DNA from 3 places in the Pelosinus sp. IPA-1 genome. Region 2 is predicted to be linked to each of the others. Evidence: riboswitches for the same ligand, from Rfam matches in the RefSeq annotation. Region 2 holds a riboswitch; each other region holds the start of a gene.
What was found. A riboswitch is a leader RNA that binds a small molecule or an ion and turns the genes downstream of it on or off. The one in region 2 is predicted to bind S-adenosylmethionine.

Region 1 (5,854 bases), on a different contig from region 2:
CAAAAGCTTACAATGTAACTTTACAAAAAGTGTCAAATTATGTTTCACGTGAAACATAATTTGACACTTTTACTTTTTATACAGCAAATGTGCCGCGAGGCTTATTTGATACAGGGGTTTCATCCCCACTTAATGTTTCGATAATTCGATCTAAGTCTTCAGTAGAATAAAATTCAATCTCAATTTTACTTTTCAACTTACCTGGCTTAATTTTTACTTTTGTACCTAAGATCATTTTTAGCCGATCTTCTGCTTCTGATACAAAAAAATCTTTATCTTCCACTGTTTTTGTTTGCTGTTTAGCTTGCTTAGGTTTTTCTGTCAAACGTTTTACTAGTTCTTCTGCATCGCGAGCTGATAAATCATCATCAATGATGATTTCAGCTGCTTCCAATTGTAAGTCTAATGTTTCTAAACCTAATAAAGGTCTCGCTTGTCCCATAGATAATGTTCCACGTGAAACATAATCTTGAACTATTGGGTGTAAATTTAATAATCGCACCATATTAGCAATTACAGAACGACTACGTCCAATTCTCCTCGCAACTTCCTCTTGTGTTAAATTAAAATCATCCATTAAACGGCGGTAGGCTAACGCTTCTTCTATCGCATTTAAATCTTCCCTTTGTATATTTTCAATTAAGGCAATCTCAGTCATTTCACCATCAGTATATTCTTTTATAATAGCAGGGACTTCCTGCAGACCTGCTTGTTGAGATGCCCGCCAACGTCTTTCTCCAGCCACTAATTCATAAGAATTATTACTTTTTCGTACTACAATGGGCTGTAATACTCCATATTGCTTTATAGAAGACACAAGCTCAGCGAGTGCCTCCTCGTCAAATACCCTGCGGGGTTGAAACTTATTAGGAATAATCTGATTGATAGAAATATTACTGACAAGAGGCTTTTCCTCTACAGAATTAGAGCCAGAAAATAGCGCATCGAGACCACGCCCTAATCCTCTCTGTGAGTTATTACTCATCATCAATCACCTCTTTCGCCAAATCAGTGTATACTTCAGCACCTTTAGATTTAGGATCATATCGAGTTATCGGTTGTCCATGACTTGGAGCCTCACTAAGGCGAACATTACGAGGAATAATTGTTTGATATACCTTGTGACGAAAATGACTTTTAACTTCATCTACAACTTGAATGGATAAATTCGTCCGAGCATCAAACATGGTCAGAACTACACCTTCTAAGGATAATGCAGGATTCAAGTTTTTCTGTACTAACGTTATGGTGTTCATTAATTGGGATAATCCTTCTAGTGCATAAAATTCACACTGAATTGGTACTAATACTGAATTAGCCGCTGTTAAAGAGTTTATTGTTAATAATCCAAGGGATGGTGGACAATCGATAATAATATAATCATAATTATATTTGATTTTATCCAATACCCTTTTTAGTTTTGTTTCTCGTGACATAATGGAAACTAATTCTATTTCCGCCCCTGCCAATTGAATTGTAGCGGGTAATAATTTTAGATTTTCAATTTTTGTTTGTAAAATAACGCCTTCTATTGGAGTATCATTTACTAAGACATCATAAATAGATTGTTTAATTTTTGTTTTATCAAAACCAAAGCCGCTAGTAGAATTTCCTTGTGGATCAAGATCAACTAATAGAACTTTTTTACCTAAGTCTGCTAAACATGCACTCAAATTTACAGAAGTTGTTGTTTTCCCAACGCCTCCTTTTTGGTTGGCAATTGCAATTACCTTTACCAAATAGTTCACCCCATATTCTCATTTATATTTTAAGAAAGACTACGAAACGGCACTTTCGCTGCTAATTTCTATAATGCTAATTCATTCCACATTCTTAAGAACATTTCCTGCAAAAAAACCGTCATCTTAAGCAAAAGCACTATTATTTAAGTAACTTATAATAAAATAGTAAAGTAAAATGGCTAATCCACAATCTTCTTCGTTAAAATAGGTATTTTATACCTTTAGTGTATAAATGATACGCTATAAATATCAATATGATAAATTAAAAATATTGACAAGCCTTTGTTTTTAATTTATCATAATATCCAATTTAATAAATACTCTTATCTAGAGTGGTCGAGGGACTGGCCCTATGACACCCAGCAACCGGCAGTAATGCAAATGGTGCTAAATCCAGCAGAATTCAATTCTGAAAGATAAGAGGAAAGAACGGATTAAAAAAACAGCCTCTTTCCTCAACAAGGAAAAGGGCTGTTTTTTTATCCTATTATAATATATAAACCTAAGAACAGTTCTTGTTTTTGTTATGATGAAGCCAAAATTTTAGATAAGCCTGTTGCTTTTCAATAACTTATAATAATGTGAGGTTAATTATGAAACTATGTGATCTATTTAATCGAGAAAAAACCCTTGTCTCTTTTGAAATATTTCCACCAAAACAAACGGTTACTTTAGAATCGATTTTTAAAACTACCGAAGGATTACAAACATTAAACCCAGACTTCATAAGTATTACCTATGGTGCTGGCGGTAGCGCCTCGGATCGCACTCTTGAAACTGCAGATAAAGTCAAAAATACCTATCATGTAGAAGCTCTAGCTCATTTAACTTGTATCAATTCGCAAAAAGATGATATTGATACAGTGCTTAACCAATTGCAAGCCCATAATATTCAAAACATATTAGCTATGCGCGGCGATTATCCCCTGGACAAAGGGTCCCTAAAGAATATGACAACAACCTTTCCTTACGCAAAAAATCTAATTGCCCACATAAAATCCCAACATGATTTTTGTATTGCAGCTGCTGCTTATCCAGAAGGTCATTTAGAATGTCCTAACCTTGCGGAAGACACGGTTCATCTGAAAGAAAAAGTAGATAGTGGTACCGATTTTCTCATTACTCAAATATTTTTTGATAATGCTGTCCTTTATAACTTTCTAGATCGAATCAGACAAGCCAATATTACCGTCCCCGTTTGCGCGGGGATTATGCCCCTACTAAATAGTAGGCAAGTGGCTAGAATTCATGGTCTATGCGGAGCATCCATTCCAAAACCTTTGCAAAGCATTATTGAAAAGTATGAAAACTCGCCAAATGATTTTGAAAAAGCTGGAATAGAATATGCTTGTAATCAAATTACCGATTTAATTGCCCATAAAGTAGATGGCATACATCTATATACTATGAACAAACTAGAACAGTCTAAAACTATCATTCAAGAAACAGGGCTACGCTAACTAGCAGACTACCTAAGGAGGAGTGTTATGCCAATCTACAATCCAGCATTGAAAAATCTAGATATGAAAGAAATCAAGCGCTATTCTGGACTAACCAAGGCTTCCGAGTTTCCGCCCCATTTACTAGAACAAGCTTGTACTGAGGCACAAATAATATCACAGCCTAAAGTAGTATGGCAAATTTACGATTATAATCCAAACACTGCTACTATAATGAGTCCAGAGCCGCTAACCCTGTCATCAATAAAAATAATTGAACACTTGAAAAATTGCCTACAAGTAATCGTAATTGCTGTTACAATAGGATCTAGATTAGAGGAAATGGTAAGTGAATACTTTACAAAAGACGAGTATACCCTAGGATTATTACTAGATGCAGCTGGTACAACAGCTGTTGAAGTGGCGGCGGACCAAGCATGTGACTTACTTAGACAACAAGCAAATCAAAAGGGTTATTCGACCCTCTTCCGCTTCAGTCCTGGTTACGGTCAATGGGATATTACCGTACAACCCCAAATTCTATCTTTGGCTCATGCCTATGAAATCAATGTAACCGCGACACCCTCTTGCATGTTATTACCACGAAAATCCATTACTGCTATAATCGGACTCACCCCTAATATTTGTCAGAGTGCCCCTACTTCGCCTGCCAAAAAGGCTAACTGTCAACAATGTCAACAAGTAAACTGCTTAGCGAGAAAGGATTGAACTATTTATGATTTATATTTTTGATGGTGCCATGGGAACTATGTTACAGAATGCTGGATTACCAGCAGGTTCTTGCCCGGAGTTATGGAATATAGAGCAGTCTGCTGTTATTACTAGCATACATAAAAGTTATATTGATAATGGTGCAGACATTATTGAAACAAATACCTTCGGTGCAAATCGGATAAAATTAACACATTATGGCTTACAAGATAAAGTACAAGCACTAAATACCGCGGCTGTAAAAGCGGCACGGGCCGCTTGCAGGCCAACAACCAAGATAGCAGGTTCTGTAGGACCTACCGGAAAATTAATTTCCCCGCTAGGAGATTTAACCTTTGACTCCGCTTATGACGTTTTTTATGAACAAATTTGTGCATTAGATCAAGCTGGCGTAGATATGATTTTGATTGAAACTATCATTGATATCCAAGAAATGCGCGCAGCCCTATTAGCTGCCAAAGCAGCTTCTACTAAACCAATTATTTGTCAGATGTCTTACGGTGCAGATGGACGCACTGTAACAGGTACAGATCCAGTTACAGCTGCTATCATATTAGAAGCTATGGGTGCAGATGTGATTGGTGCCAATTGTTCCTTAGGACCAGCTCAACTATTACCGATTGTTGAACAATTGGCTCAAACCACCAGTTGTCCTATTAGTATTCAATCGAATGCTGGTATGCCTAGTCTTATAAACAAACAAACCGTTTTCCCTATGGGGCCAGAAGAAATGGGCCAATGGGCACAAAAATTAGTTGCCGCAGGCGCTCAGTATATTGGAGGTTGCTGCGGCACTACTCCTAAGCATATTAAAGCAATTCACGAAGCAGTCAGTCACCTCTCGGTAACAACCTTGTCTACTAAGCAACAACTTAATAAAACAACAGCTTTAACCAGCCGCAGTAAAACAATTTATCTTGGTGCTAACCATCCCACAGTTATTATCGGGGAACGTATTAATCCTACAGGCCGCAAACAACTAGCTGCTGATATTGCCTCAGGTCAATTTATCTCTGTTAAAAAAGAAGCCTTAGCCCAAATTCGTGCTGGAGCGCATATTCTTGATGTTAATATGGGGGTTCCTGGTATTAACCAAGCGGAAGCTATGGAATACGTAGTTCAAGAGTTATCCATGCTTGTAGATGCTCCCCTAGTCATTGATACCACCGATTCTAAGGCTTTAGAAGCTGGCCTTAAGGCTTACCCTGGCAGAGCACTTATAAACTCTATCAGCGCAGAACCTGAGCGTTTGGAAACATTCCTACCTTTAGCCAAGAAATATGGCGCTGCCGTCTTATGTTTACCAATTAGTCCCAAGGGTGTGCCTAAAACAGCCCAAGAGCGTCTACAGGTTACAAAACAAATTATTCATGCTGCTTTTGCTGCAGGTCTCAGACCATGTGATTTCGTTTTAGATGCCTTAATTCTGACAGCAGCTGCGGATGCCCATGCCGGCATGGAAGCATTGACAGCATTAAAACTTTACCGAGAGCATTTAGGTTACCCAACGACGATGGGACTTAGTAATATATCTTTTGGTCTTCCTCGTAGAGACGCCATTAATGCAACCTTCTGCGCCATGGCTCTAGATGCAGGCCTAGATGCTCCTATACTAAATCCTTATGACCCGCTTATGCAGCATACTTTAGCAGCCTCTTCCTTACTTCTCGGTCATGACGCCAATGGAAGATCTTACAGTATGCAGTATGCACCCAATAAGCAGACAGAGGAAGAAGAAAGTCGAAATGTACCGAAAAATATCATTGATCAAATTCGTCAGGCTATAACCTCAGGAGAAAAAGAGGCTGTTGTTCCTTTAGTACAGCAAGCACTGGATGAAGGAATCAATTCTGTTGCAATTAGCGAACAAGCCTTAACAGCTGCCATGAATGAAGTTGGTACTGATTTTGGCAGTGGACGATGTTTCTTACCACAAGTATT
Region 2 (5,854 bases):
ATATGGACATCGCCTACCCGGAACCTATGTCATTTATTTTTGATGTAGAGAAATATTTTGCTGATTATAATACATTTCGTAGTGACAAAGTCCTTTTAGGCATAGAAATAGGGATGCGTTCGGATTGCTTAGAGGAAAATTGCAAATTGGTAGAAAAATATCCCTTTGATTATGTGATTGGGTCAGTGCATGTCATTGATAATATTGATATTTATGCAGCTGAATTTTATCATGAGAGAGATAAGAAGGATGTATATGAACAATATTTTAAAACAATGAAACAATGTGTAACCTGCTATGATAGTATTCATAGTTTAGGTCACATTGATTACATTGCTAGATACGCTCGTTTTAAAGATCCAGAAGTCTATTATCATGAATTTAAAGATTATATTGATGAGGTTTTACTTATTGTTGCCCAAAAGGGAAAAGCGTTGGAGATTAATACTAGACGGCTGGTCACAAAAGAAGCTGTGGAGATCATTATGCCAATCTACAAACGTTTTTATGAAGTAGGTGGACGTTTAGTAACAATTGGCTCCGATGCGCACCATGTAAAAGATATTGGCAGGGGTTTGGATGTGGGCTTTGAGATTGCAGAACGATCAAAACTTGATGTCGTATACTTTAAAGATGGTAAACCTCAGTATCAAAAATAAATGAAGTTCATCCCCTGATAAGACAAAACCCAAAAACACCAATAGCAGAAAGGTCCCCCTATTGTAGTAGTTTGTGCACTACATTAGGGGGACCTTTTTAATATATTCCGTCTATACCTACCAAGCTGGTATCAGGGTACCTTGATACCGTTCCTTCACAAAATTTTTAACTTCTTCTGAGTGATACGCTTTGATGATTTTCTCTAGATCCTTATCATATGTATCCCTAGTACGAGCCACCAACAACATAACATAGGGTGAGTTATTGTCCTCCAAGGCAAGTGCGTCCTTTACAGGTATTAAGTTTGCCATAGTAACATAGTTCACATTAATAAGAGCAAGGTCAACACTATTAATAACAGTGCTCATTTGCGCTGAATCAATTTCTAGAAAAGTAAGATGCAAAGGATTATCAACAATATCGTTTACTGTTCTTGTGTAACTTTCTATATTACGGCAGGTAATAAGACCTGTTTTTTCTAGTAGTAATAAGGCTCGACTGCCATTCGTTAAATCTTTGGGGATGGCAACTTTGCCGCCACTTGGTACATCGGACAAATTTTTTATTCTTTTTGAGTAGATGCCCATAGGGGATAATATGGTTTTTGCAATAGCAGTCAGTTCGTGATTATAATCTTCTTGTATAGAAGTAAGATAGGGCTGGTGTTGAAAACTGTTCATACGAATCTTTCCGTGATACAAAGAATCATTGAGTTTACTATAATCAGTAAACTCAATGATTTGAACATCGAGGCCATCCTTTGCAACTAGTGTTTTCACTAGGCTCATGATTTCAGATTGAGGGCCAGCTGAAACTCCCACCTTTATTGGTTTGTATACGGAATTCATATGTTGTAGACTATGCCACGACAATAATGCCGCGATTACTACTAGCAATAAGAAAGTCGTGAGGATTTTCAGCCTTTTTCCCACAAAGTTCCCTCCTGGTTTTTAAAATGCTGGTACGACAGCACCTTGGTATTTTTCATTAATAAATTTCTTTACTTCATCAGAAGTCAAAGCTTTTGTTAATTTTTGAATTTCGGGACGATTTTCATCACCTTTACGCACCGTTAGTATATTAACATAAGGTGAATCTTTTTGCTCAATAAATAGAGCATCTTTTGTTGGTACTAATTTTGCTTCTAATGCATAGTTGGTATTAATAACAGCAATCGCTACATCTTCAAGAACACGTGGAAGTTGAGGAGCCTCTAATTCGCTGATTTGAATGTTTTTGGAATTAGTTACAATATCATTTACTGTCGCACTAACACCTACACCGTCTTTTAATTTAATAATGCCTGCTTTTTCAAGAAGTGCAAGAGCACGGCCACCATTAGTGGGGTCATTAGGAATGGCAACTTTAGCGCCAGCAGCAAGTTCGTTTAGATTTTTAATTTTCTTAGAGTAAATACCCATCGGTTCGATATGCACTGCTGCAGTATAGGTTAATGCCAAATTACGTTCTGTAGAAAATTTAGTAAGGTAAGGAATGTGTTGAAAGAAGTTTGCATCTAATTCTTTTTCAGCCACAGCAATATTTGGTTTTACGTAATCAGTAAATTCAACGATTTGCAAATCAATGCCCTCTTTAGCTAAAGTTGGTTTAATTACATTTAAAATTTCTGCATGAGGTACTGCCGTAGCGCCAACTTTTAGTACAGTAGCTTTACTTGCTGGACTTGCAGGAGCCTTTTCTTGGCTGCATCCGCTCACTAATAGACCTAAACTAAGAATTCCAATAAGAACAAGAACCAGTTTTTTCATTATTTATAATCCCCCTGAAATTTTTTTATAGAAAGCACCTAAAAACTCAATTCGTGCTGCTCCTATTTTTTGTTGAGACGATTGGATAGATAATCGCCAGTGGACTGTACGATTTGTACTTGTGCAATTAAGATAATAACAGTGATTAACATGATATCAGCCCGGAAACGTTGGTAGCCATAGCGAATGGCTAAATCTCCTAAACCGCCGCCGCCAATGGCTCCAGCCATGGCCGAGTAGCCAATAAGACTAATAATTGTTAATGTTAATCCAAGTACAATTGCGGGCATAGCTTCTGGAATTAGGACCTTTGTAATGATTTCTCTAGGAGATGCGCCCATGGCTTGTGCTGCTTCAATGACACCATAATCAACTTCCTTGAGAGCTGATTCTACGATACGAGCGACAAAAGGGATGGCGGCAATGCTTAGTGGGACGATGGCCGCATTGGTGCCGATGGAAGTACCAACTAATAATCGAGTGACTGGAATAATAGCTACCATTAAAATAATGAAGGGTGTGGAGCGAGTCGCATTTACAATAGCCCCTAATATTCGATTAAGGGAAGTATTTTCAAGAATATGTCCTTTATTCGTAGTTACTAAAATAATACCTAAAGGTATACCAATGAGAGCTGAGATAAAGCTAGAAACAGCAACCATATAGGTAGTTTCCCATAAGGATTTAACCAGCAACGCGAGCATGTCTTGCGACATAACCAATCACCTCAATTCCTAATTCACGTGTTTTTAAATAACTAAGTGCTTGCTGAAGAGCTGCCTGTTCACCTGATAGTTCTACAATTAATGTACCAAAAGGAGTTGTTTGAATATGATCTATGTTCCCGTATAAAATACTGGCATCAATGTTAAAACGACGAATCATACTAGAAATAACAGGTTCTTCGGTAGAGTGACCAATAAAGGATAAACGCAAAATAAGATTGCTATCAGCAGTAGGTACTGGTGATAAGGTAATATCATTGAAGAAGTCTGGTAAGTTATGATTGATGATAGCACTAATAAATTCCTTAGTAGTATTTGCTTGGGGTTGAGTGAAAATATCAATTACATTGCCCTGCTCAATGATCCTGCCCCCCTCAATGACTGCAACCTGATTACAGATTTCTTTGATAACCTGCATTTCATGAGTAATAAGCACGATCGTGAGTTGGAATTTGCGGTTAATATCTTTTAATAATTCTAAAATAGACTTGGTTGTTTGGGGGTCAAGGGCAGAAGTGGCCTCATCGCACAAGAGTACTTTAGGGTGATTTGCTAATGCCCTTGCAATACCAACCCGTTGTTTCTGCCCGCCGCTTAGCTGAGATGGATATTGATCCTTTTTATCAGTAAGTCCAACTAATGCGAGTAAATGCATAACCTCTGTATCGATCTCTTCTTTACTACGCTTTGCCAGTTCTAAGGGGAAGGCTATATTTTGATAAACCGTCCGAGAAGATAGTAAGTTGAAGTGTTGAAAGATCATGCCTATTTTTTTACGCTGTTCTCGTAATTCTTGTTCGTTTAAAGACGTTAGTTCTTGGTCATCCACTATTACAGTACCTTTAGTAGGACGTTCTAACATATTAATGCAACGGATTAGTGTGCTTTTTCCAGCGCCACTTGTTCCGATAATCCCGAAAATCTCTCCTTGTTCAACAGTTAAATTAACTCCATTTAAAGCGTGAATTGTGCCGTTGTCGCTTTGGTATACTTTTTCTATATTTTCAAGTCTAATCAATGGAATCTTTCCCTCCTTATAATCTTTTGATGCATAAAAAAACCGCTTCACAATAATGAAGCGTGCTATCAATCTGAATTGCGCTTCATCTGCCAGGATTAGATCCTGTGGAATTGGCACCGTTTCACAAAAGTGAATGGTTGCCGCAGCTTCATAGGGCCATTCCCTCAACTGCTCTTGATGAAAAAATATTAACTTGTTGAAACATATATTATCATTTTTGAAAAATGGTGTCAAGAAAAAAATCACTTTGCAAATTAGGAATGGCAATGTTATAATTTCACTAAGTAAAGCTTAAAAGGGATAAAGGATTTATCCTACAGTAGGAGGAAAGAAATATGGCTACGAATCCCAAGTTGAAAGATGAACTGACAGATCAATTATTCCGTTCTATATTACTGCTAGAAAATGAAGAAGAATGTTATCAGTTTTTTGAAGACATTTGTACAGTAAGTGAATTGAAGTCTCTTGCCCAACGGATGGAAGTAGCACGGATGCTAAAGGCTGGTCATACCTATGATGATATTGTCGACAAAACAGGAGCAAGTACTGCAACGATTAGTCGAGTAAAGCGTTGCTTGAATTATGGTGCAGATGGATATAAGTTTATGTTAGAACGAATTGAAAGCCAAAATAAGTAGGGTCAGAAAATATTTCAACTAAGTTAGGAGTGTTTATTTTTATGGGTCAAGATGAATTCGTGCCACAAATTCCCTATGGTACAAGAGATTTTCTGCCGAAAGAAGCTAAGCAGAAACGCGCTGTAGAAGGGGCTTTAGCCCATTTATTTGCTAGTTGGGGCTATGATGAGGTTGTGACTCCGACGATGGAATATTTAGAAACAATGGCTGTAGGAGCTGGCAATGAGCTAGAACAGCATATGTTTAAATTCTTTGATAAGAACAACCGAATCTTAGCGCTTCGCTCAGATATGACGACTCCTATGGCGCGGGTTGCAGCGACTCGTTTTAAGGAAAGTCCCAGTCCAATGAAATTATTTTACTTAACAAATGTATTTCGTTATGAGCAAGCTCAGGCTGGAAGACAATGCGAATTTTATCAAGCTGGTGTGGAAATTATGGGAGTTTCTGAGCCTACCGCTGATGCAGAAGTCATCGCGTTGGCTGTAGAAGCCATGCTTACATCCGGGTTACAAAAGTTTCAAATTGGTTTGGGGCAAGTGGATTTTATTAACGGTATAATGGAACAAAGTGAGCTTTCTCTCTCTCAAAGACAACAGGTAAAACAAGCTATGGTGACAAGAAATTTAGTAGGATTAGATGAAATTCTTGTCAATAGCGGTTTACCAGAAGGAGAACAAAAGTTACTTAAGAATATACCATTACTTCATGGTACAAAAGAAATGCTTAAAGAAGCTTATAGTATGGTAACCAATGAGAAGAGTCGCAAGGCTTTAGATAATTTATCTGCTATCTATAGTTTGTTAGAAAGTTACGGCGTTGCCCAATATGTAGATTTTGATTTAGGAATTATTCGTGATTTTGAATATTACACAGGTATGGTGTTTGAATGTTACACACCAGGACTTGGTTTTCCCATATGTGGTGGCGGCCGGTATGATACTATGTTAAACTCTTTTGGTATGAACTCTGGTGCTACTGGTTTTGCCTTAGGTATAGAACGCGTATTGTTAGCACTAGAACGTCAAGGTATTATTGGTA
Region 3 (5,854 bases), on a different contig from region 2:
GATCAATTGCGTCATAGGCGTCGATTCCTTGTGCAACAATTTCATTTGAAAGTGTTATGACCTCATCATCATCCATTTCAACAACAGCATCAGATAGCTTTTGAAAAATTTCTTTATTATTTATTGACATTTAAAGACCCCCTTATTTATTTAACGTAATCAATTGCTAGAAAGGCATTGATTATTTCCAAGGAACAAAATCAATATTTTGCTCCTTGGAAATAATCCTGTCATTTTAATGGAATCAGAAAGTACTTTCCGATTCTAAGTAAGGGCAACTAAGATTTCTGACTGTATCTGAGGACTTGTCACAAGCCAAGCTTTTTCTTACGGAATCAGAAAGTATAACACTTTCTTGATTCCAAGTAAGAACGACTAAGGCTTCTGCCTGCGTCCGAAGACTTGGCACAAGCCAAGTCTTTTCTTATCATGTAGGGTTTCTCTAGTCTTATCACAAATTCCAAATAAATCTTCTTCGATTCGTTCAAAGGGCGCAATGTGGGCAAAATGTTCTTCGTCCCACGGACCGTTTACGATTTTTTGAATATAGGCATCATTGCCTTGTACAGTATCATAACGGAGTTTAAGCAATTCGGCGATTTGCTTGGATTGTTGCATCGTAGCCTCTTCCTCATTGCAACCAGTATGAATAAACAATATTTTTTTATAGCTGTCATACATTCGGTCAAGAATTCGTAAGGCTTTTTTCTCTCCATACTTTTCACAAACTCGTTGGTGCTCGGAAAGGATATTTCTTTCTGTGATCATCCATCCACAGGACAAATAAAAGGTTCCTTTTTCTTGCTTAACAAAATCTTCATATGTTGCCTTTGAACCAAGAAGGATGGGCAGACAATCGTGAACTCTAGGAATGATTAAAGGAGTACCAGATGCTTTTAGATTCTTGGTTGATCCGCCACAAAGACCAAAGGCAAAAATAATCTTTGAATGCTCTAAGGAACGGTCTAGAATATCCTGCAATTCCTTGTGTAATTTTTGTGGATAGAGGTGAAGTTTCATGGAAATAAACTCATATTCTACGGGGTTATCAGGTTTTATTGCGAGTAGTTCTTCTTTCATTACTTCACAAGCGATGATTTTGAGGGTCATGAGACCTTCACCTCCATGTTTTATGAAAAAAAAAAGGCTAAGTATCACCTCGCGGTGATGACTTAGTCTCCGTTTTCTTCGGTCAACCAAAGATCATTATATTTATTTAGTGCCTGAGTTTTACTTTATAATAATTCTAATATATAATTAAAATATTATATTTAGGTTGTGTTGTCAATGCTTTTTTGCATTAAAAGGAGTAATATATTTAAAAACTACAGGTTCTATTGCTAAAATGATAAAACTGCATATAATGGCAGTTAAAGATTATAAGATACTATTTCTATCAGTCTCAATTCTTTTAATTATTCCTTATTGACAGATGAGATTGCTGGTGATATTCTTAAGGAAATAAATAGTAAGAGCTGATTGGAAAACCAAAGGCCGAAGATGTCCCCATTATGAGAGGGGCATCTGAGGCCTTTTTTATTTGCAATCACTTAAAAATTAAGAAGGGGGATGACTCAATGGCAGGTACAACACAATCTACGCTTCCTTGGTATCAAAGAGAAGATACCTGGGCAATTATTATTGCTTTAGGACTTGTTTTGGCCATTACGGCTGCGTTTTTTGGTGGGGTGATAGGAGTATTCAAATCAATGGCAGTTAGTATTCCTGGGTGGTCTAATGATGTAAGTAAAGTTACTGCTGGGCTGAGTAAAAATATTACTGGAATCTTTTTATTATTTGGGTTTTTTCTTGTAGCTTTTTCGATTGGTGCTCGCACAATGGGTTATAATGTTAAAAAATTTATCGCAGGTTTCACAGTATTATTTATTGCGAGTGTGCTCATTTCTATCCTAGGTTCCAATACGTTTATTAAAGATTGGCAGCTAGAGACTCCGCTACTTGCCTTGCTATTCGGCCTTATTATCGGTAATACTGTGACACTGCCACAATGGTTCCAGGCTGGATTAAAAACGGAATACTACGTAAAAACTGGTATTGTTCTTATGGGAGCCACCTTACCCTTTACCATCATTATGCAAGCGGGTCCTTTAGCAATATTGCAAGCAACAATTGTTTCTGTTATCACTTTCGGAGTGATTTACTTTGCTGCAACCCGTTTATTTGGTCTGGATGAACGTTTTGCTGCCTGCTTAGGGGCGGGTGGATCAATTTGCGGAGTATCGGCTGCCATTGCCATTGGTGGTGCTTGCCGTGCGAAAAAAGAGCATGTTTCTGTGGCGATATCTATGGTCATTGTTTGGGCCGTAGTAATGATATTTGTACTTCCTCTGTGGGCAAAGCAACTAGGTATGGGGGCTGGACCTGCCGGGGCCTGGATTGGTACTTCGGAGTTTGCTGATGCAGCTGGCTTTGCGGCTGCTGAGGCAATGGGAGATGAAAGATCTGTTAAAACCTTTACGCTAATGAAAGTTGTTGGTCGAGACATGTTTGTCGGTGTATGGGCGTTGGTGGTTGCTTTTTTATCCGTAACAATTTGGGAAAACAAAAGTTCTGCTACAGCGGAGCGTATCGATAAAGGAGAAATATGGCGTCGTTTCCCTAAATTTATCATCGGTTTTTTTGCAGCCTCAATCTTTGTCACAATGCTTATTGCAATGATGGAACCGAAATCCGCGTCGGATTTTTCAAAAGATGCTATAGGCTCCATTAAAACATTACGTGGCTGGACATTTACTTGGACCTTTCTGAGTATTGGATTTACCACCCGTTTCCGTGAGTTAACTTCGTTTGGTTGGAAACCGTTAGTGGCATTTACCATTGGTGTGCTAATCAATGTGCCCCTTGGTTATTGGCTATCAAATGTAGTGTTTGTAGACTATTGGTTGAACATTAAATAAATTAAGTTTCATGGAACTAAGAATAATTAGCAAGGAATTGCCAGAGGAGGGAAAAATCACGGGTAAATCACATAAATCAATGGTAAATCATCTGACCCGAATTATTTTAAAACCCGTGGAGGAACCCTTGTTTAGTGGTCACTTTCTAAAGAACGATGTAGTTGATGCCCAGGCAGTAAGAAATTTTGGCTTACAATTGCAGCACAGAGCGGAACGGGTTGCTTTAATGATGGAATTGTTGGCGGCAAAAGAGTTTTCTTTTCATTTTCAACAGGGTTCTATTTTTGCTGATTCGTCGGTGATGGAAGGGCAAGAGGCAAAAGAATATTTACTGGGAAATGGATTTCTTGATCAAGAATTTCAAATATTTCTAGAGTATGGGCGTAAATGGGGAATTATGTAGCGTTGTATTTTAAAAATAGAGTTAAGATTGGATGTTAGTGAATGAGCCAATTATATCTAGGCTGGTTAGGAAAACTAAAGGCTAGATTTACCCTAGGGGGTAAGTCTGGCCTTTTTTCTTAAGTCTTTTTTTCTGCTACATGTTTTTAGATTACCGCAAGGGAGAGTAAGTAAAGAACCTTATAATAAAGATAGATCGAAAGGCGTTTCCTGATAAACATAGTAGTTGAGCCAGTTAGAAAAGAGCAGGTTGGCAGCACTTCGCCAGAGGACTACTGGTGTTTGTGTGGGGTCATCATTAGGGTAATAATTTTGTGGGATTTGAACTGATAACCCTTGAGCAAAATCCCGATCATATTCAGCCTTGAGAGAAAGAGGATCGTATTCTGAATGGCCTGCGATGAAGAATTGTCTACCTGTTAGATCAGCGGCAGCATACACTCCGGAAATATCAGACTCTGACAAGATGCGCAGCTTAGGATTTTTTAGGATATCTTCCCGTTTAAATTCAGTATGTCTGGAATGGGGAACATGAAAGATATCATCAAAACCACGGAATAGTTTGACTTGTTCCGTATCATTCTTTTTGTGGGGGAAAACTCCAAATATTTTTTGTGGAAGATCATATTTTGGAATACCATAGTGGTAGTATAGTCCGGCTTGGGATGCCCAGCAAATATGGAGAGTAGAATATACATGGGTTTTACTCCATTCCATAATTTCGCAAAGTTCATCCCAGTAGGCTACCTGTTCAAAGGGAATTTGTTCGACAGGTGCACCCGTAATAATCATGCCATCATAGTTGCGAGATTTTATATCCTCGAATGTTTCATAAAATTTAATCAGATGTTCTTGTGATGTATTGGTAGGACAATAAGTAGCAGTATACATGAAGTCAACTTCCACTTGCAGAGGAGAATTACCTAGCAGGCGGAGTAATTGAGTCTCAGTAGTAATCTTGATAGGCATGAGATTTAAAATTAATATTTTAAGAGGACGTATATCTTGGGTATAGGCTCGGTTCTCATGAATTACGAAAATGTTTTCACTTTCCAGGATGTTGGTAGCAGGTAAATTGTTAGGAATTTTTATAGGCATAGTGCATTCCTCCATTTTTTTGATATTATAAAAACTCGCTAGAAGGCTGTTATGCTCTTCTAATCAAGTAGGGTAACAAAAAGAGCCCCTTTCCGAGGAAAGGGGCTCTTTAAACCGCACATTCCTCTCATCTTTCAGGATTGCTCCTGCTGGAATTAGCACCGTTGCATTGCTGCCGGCTGCCGGGTGTCATAGGGCCAGTCCCTCGACCTCTCTAGATAAGAGTTTAATATTAATTTATGAATAATATTAACATAGGTAAATAAGTAAGTCAAAGTAAAATTTAATAAAAGGTTTTACAAAATGTCATACTATATTGACAAAGTGACCAAGCTGAATATAATAAAAGTTAAAGATTGTCAATTTCAAGGATGAATGACTATGAAAAAAGGTCAAGCTCTTTCTGAAATGAAAGTGGTTTGATCTCTTTTATTTAATTGGTGAGACATTGGTTGTATAACAAACAAGGAGACTCATGTTATATGTTGAAAACACATAATAAGAATGCGCAAGTTTCTTCCCTCATTCACTGCAAGTCATATGTACATTTTTGGTTTTCTAGGGTTCTGACAACTCTGGCGTATCAAATGCTAGCTGTTGCCGTGGGGTGGCAAGTCTACGAGTTGACTGATAGTCCCTTCTATTTAGGGTTGGTTGGTCTTGCTCAGTTTTTGCCAATGTTTTTACTAACTCTTGTTGTTGGGCATGTGGCGGACCGTTTTAATCGTCAGAAAGTTATTTGTATTTGTCAAATAACGGAAGGCGTGGGGGTAGGTTTGTTGGCAATCGGAAGTTATACTGGTTGGCTTAGCAAAGAAAGTATCATTACCATTGTATTTCTGATCGGCGCAGCCAGGGCTTTTGAGGGACCGACGATGCAAGCTTTTATGCCTGGATTGGTATCGGCTAAGATTTTTCCGCAAGCTTTGGCGACTGTTAGTTCGGCAAATCAGACAGCCAATATCATAGGGCCGGCAATTGGGGGATTACTTTATGCTGCAGGTCCTGGCTATGTTTATTGTACAATTAGTGTACTTTTTCTAGGTGCCAGTCTTCTTATTTCTAGAATTAAAATTCAACGTGAAATACGGAAAGTCCATGCTGTTAATCTACGAGAATTATTTGCTGGGATCACTTTTATTCGTCGAAAACCCACAATACTTGGTGCCATATCCCTGGATCTTTTTGCTGTACTGTTAGGAGGAGCAACTGCTCTATTGCCGATTTATGCTAAAGATGTGCTTTTTATTGGGCCAGAGGGAGTGGGGATTTTACGCTCAGCACCAGCCGTAGGTGCCTTATTGATGTCAGGTCTTTTAGCCCATTATCCTCTTAAACGTAAAGTCGGTCGAACGATGTTTAGCGCTGTATTTGTTTTTGGACTGGCTACCATTGTATTTGCCTTATCAACGTCCTTTGCTTTATCTCTCGCTTCA

Region 1: linked by a shared signal. The riboswitch ahead of metF (methylenetetrahydrofolate reductase [NAD(P)H]) and the one ahead of QSJ81_RS03480 (methionine ABC transporter ATP-binding protein) in region 2 are both predicted to bind S-adenosylmethionine.
Region 3: linked by a shared signal. The riboswitch ahead of metA (homoserine O-acetyltransferase MetA) and the one ahead of QSJ81_RS03480 (methionine ABC transporter ATP-binding protein) in region 2 are both predicted to bind S-adenosylmethionine.

The regions. Positions count from the first base shown of each region.
Region 1 covers NZ_BSVC01000005.1:398,638-404,491, forward strand. The annotation lists gene QSJ81_RS14685 (ParB/RepB/Spo0J family partition protein) at 77-988, opposite strand; gene QSJ81_RS14690 (ParA family protein) at 978-1,748, opposite strand; SAM riboswitch class I at 2,063-2,165, shown strand; gene metF (methylenetetrahydrofolate reductase [NAD(P)H]) at 2,336-3,202, shown strand; gene QSJ81_RS14700 (methionine synthase) at 3,230-3,910, shown strand; gene QSJ81_RS14705 (homocysteine S-methyltransferase family protein) at 3,918-5,854, shown strand, end outside.
Region 2 covers NZ_BSVC01000001.1:753,383-759,236, forward strand. The annotation lists gene QSJ81_RS03460 (histidinol phosphate phosphatase) at 1-659, shown strand, start outside; gene QSJ81_RS03465 (MetQ/NlpA family ABC transporter substrate-binding protein) at 777-1,592, opposite strand; gene QSJ81_RS03470 (MetQ/NlpA family ABC transporter substrate-binding protein) at 1,611-2,429, opposite strand; gene QSJ81_RS03475 (methionine ABC transporter permease) at 2,492-3,145, opposite strand; gene QSJ81_RS03480 (methionine ABC transporter ATP-binding protein) at 3,114-4,172, opposite strand; SAM riboswitch class I at 4,255-4,359, opposite strand; gene QSJ81_RS03485 (YerC/YecD family TrpR-related protein) at 4,511-4,813, shown strand; gene hisZ (ATP phosphoribosyltransferase regulatory subunit) at 4,855-5,854, shown strand, end outside.
Region 3 covers NZ_BSVC01000007.1:67,407-73,260, forward strand. The annotation lists gene QSJ81_RS17395 (cobalamin B12-binding domain-containing protein) at 1-130, opposite strand, end outside; gene QSJ81_RS17400 (DUF1638 domain-containing protein) at 376-1,110, opposite strand; gene QSJ81_RS17405 (YeiH family protein) at 1,578-2,918, shown strand; gene QSJ81_RS17410 (hypothetical protein) at 3,046-3,321, shown strand; gene metA (homoserine O-acetyltransferase MetA) at 3,501-4,418, opposite strand; SAM riboswitch class I at 4,543-4,643, opposite strand; gene QSJ81_RS17420 (MFS transporter) at 4,901-5,854, shown strand, end outside.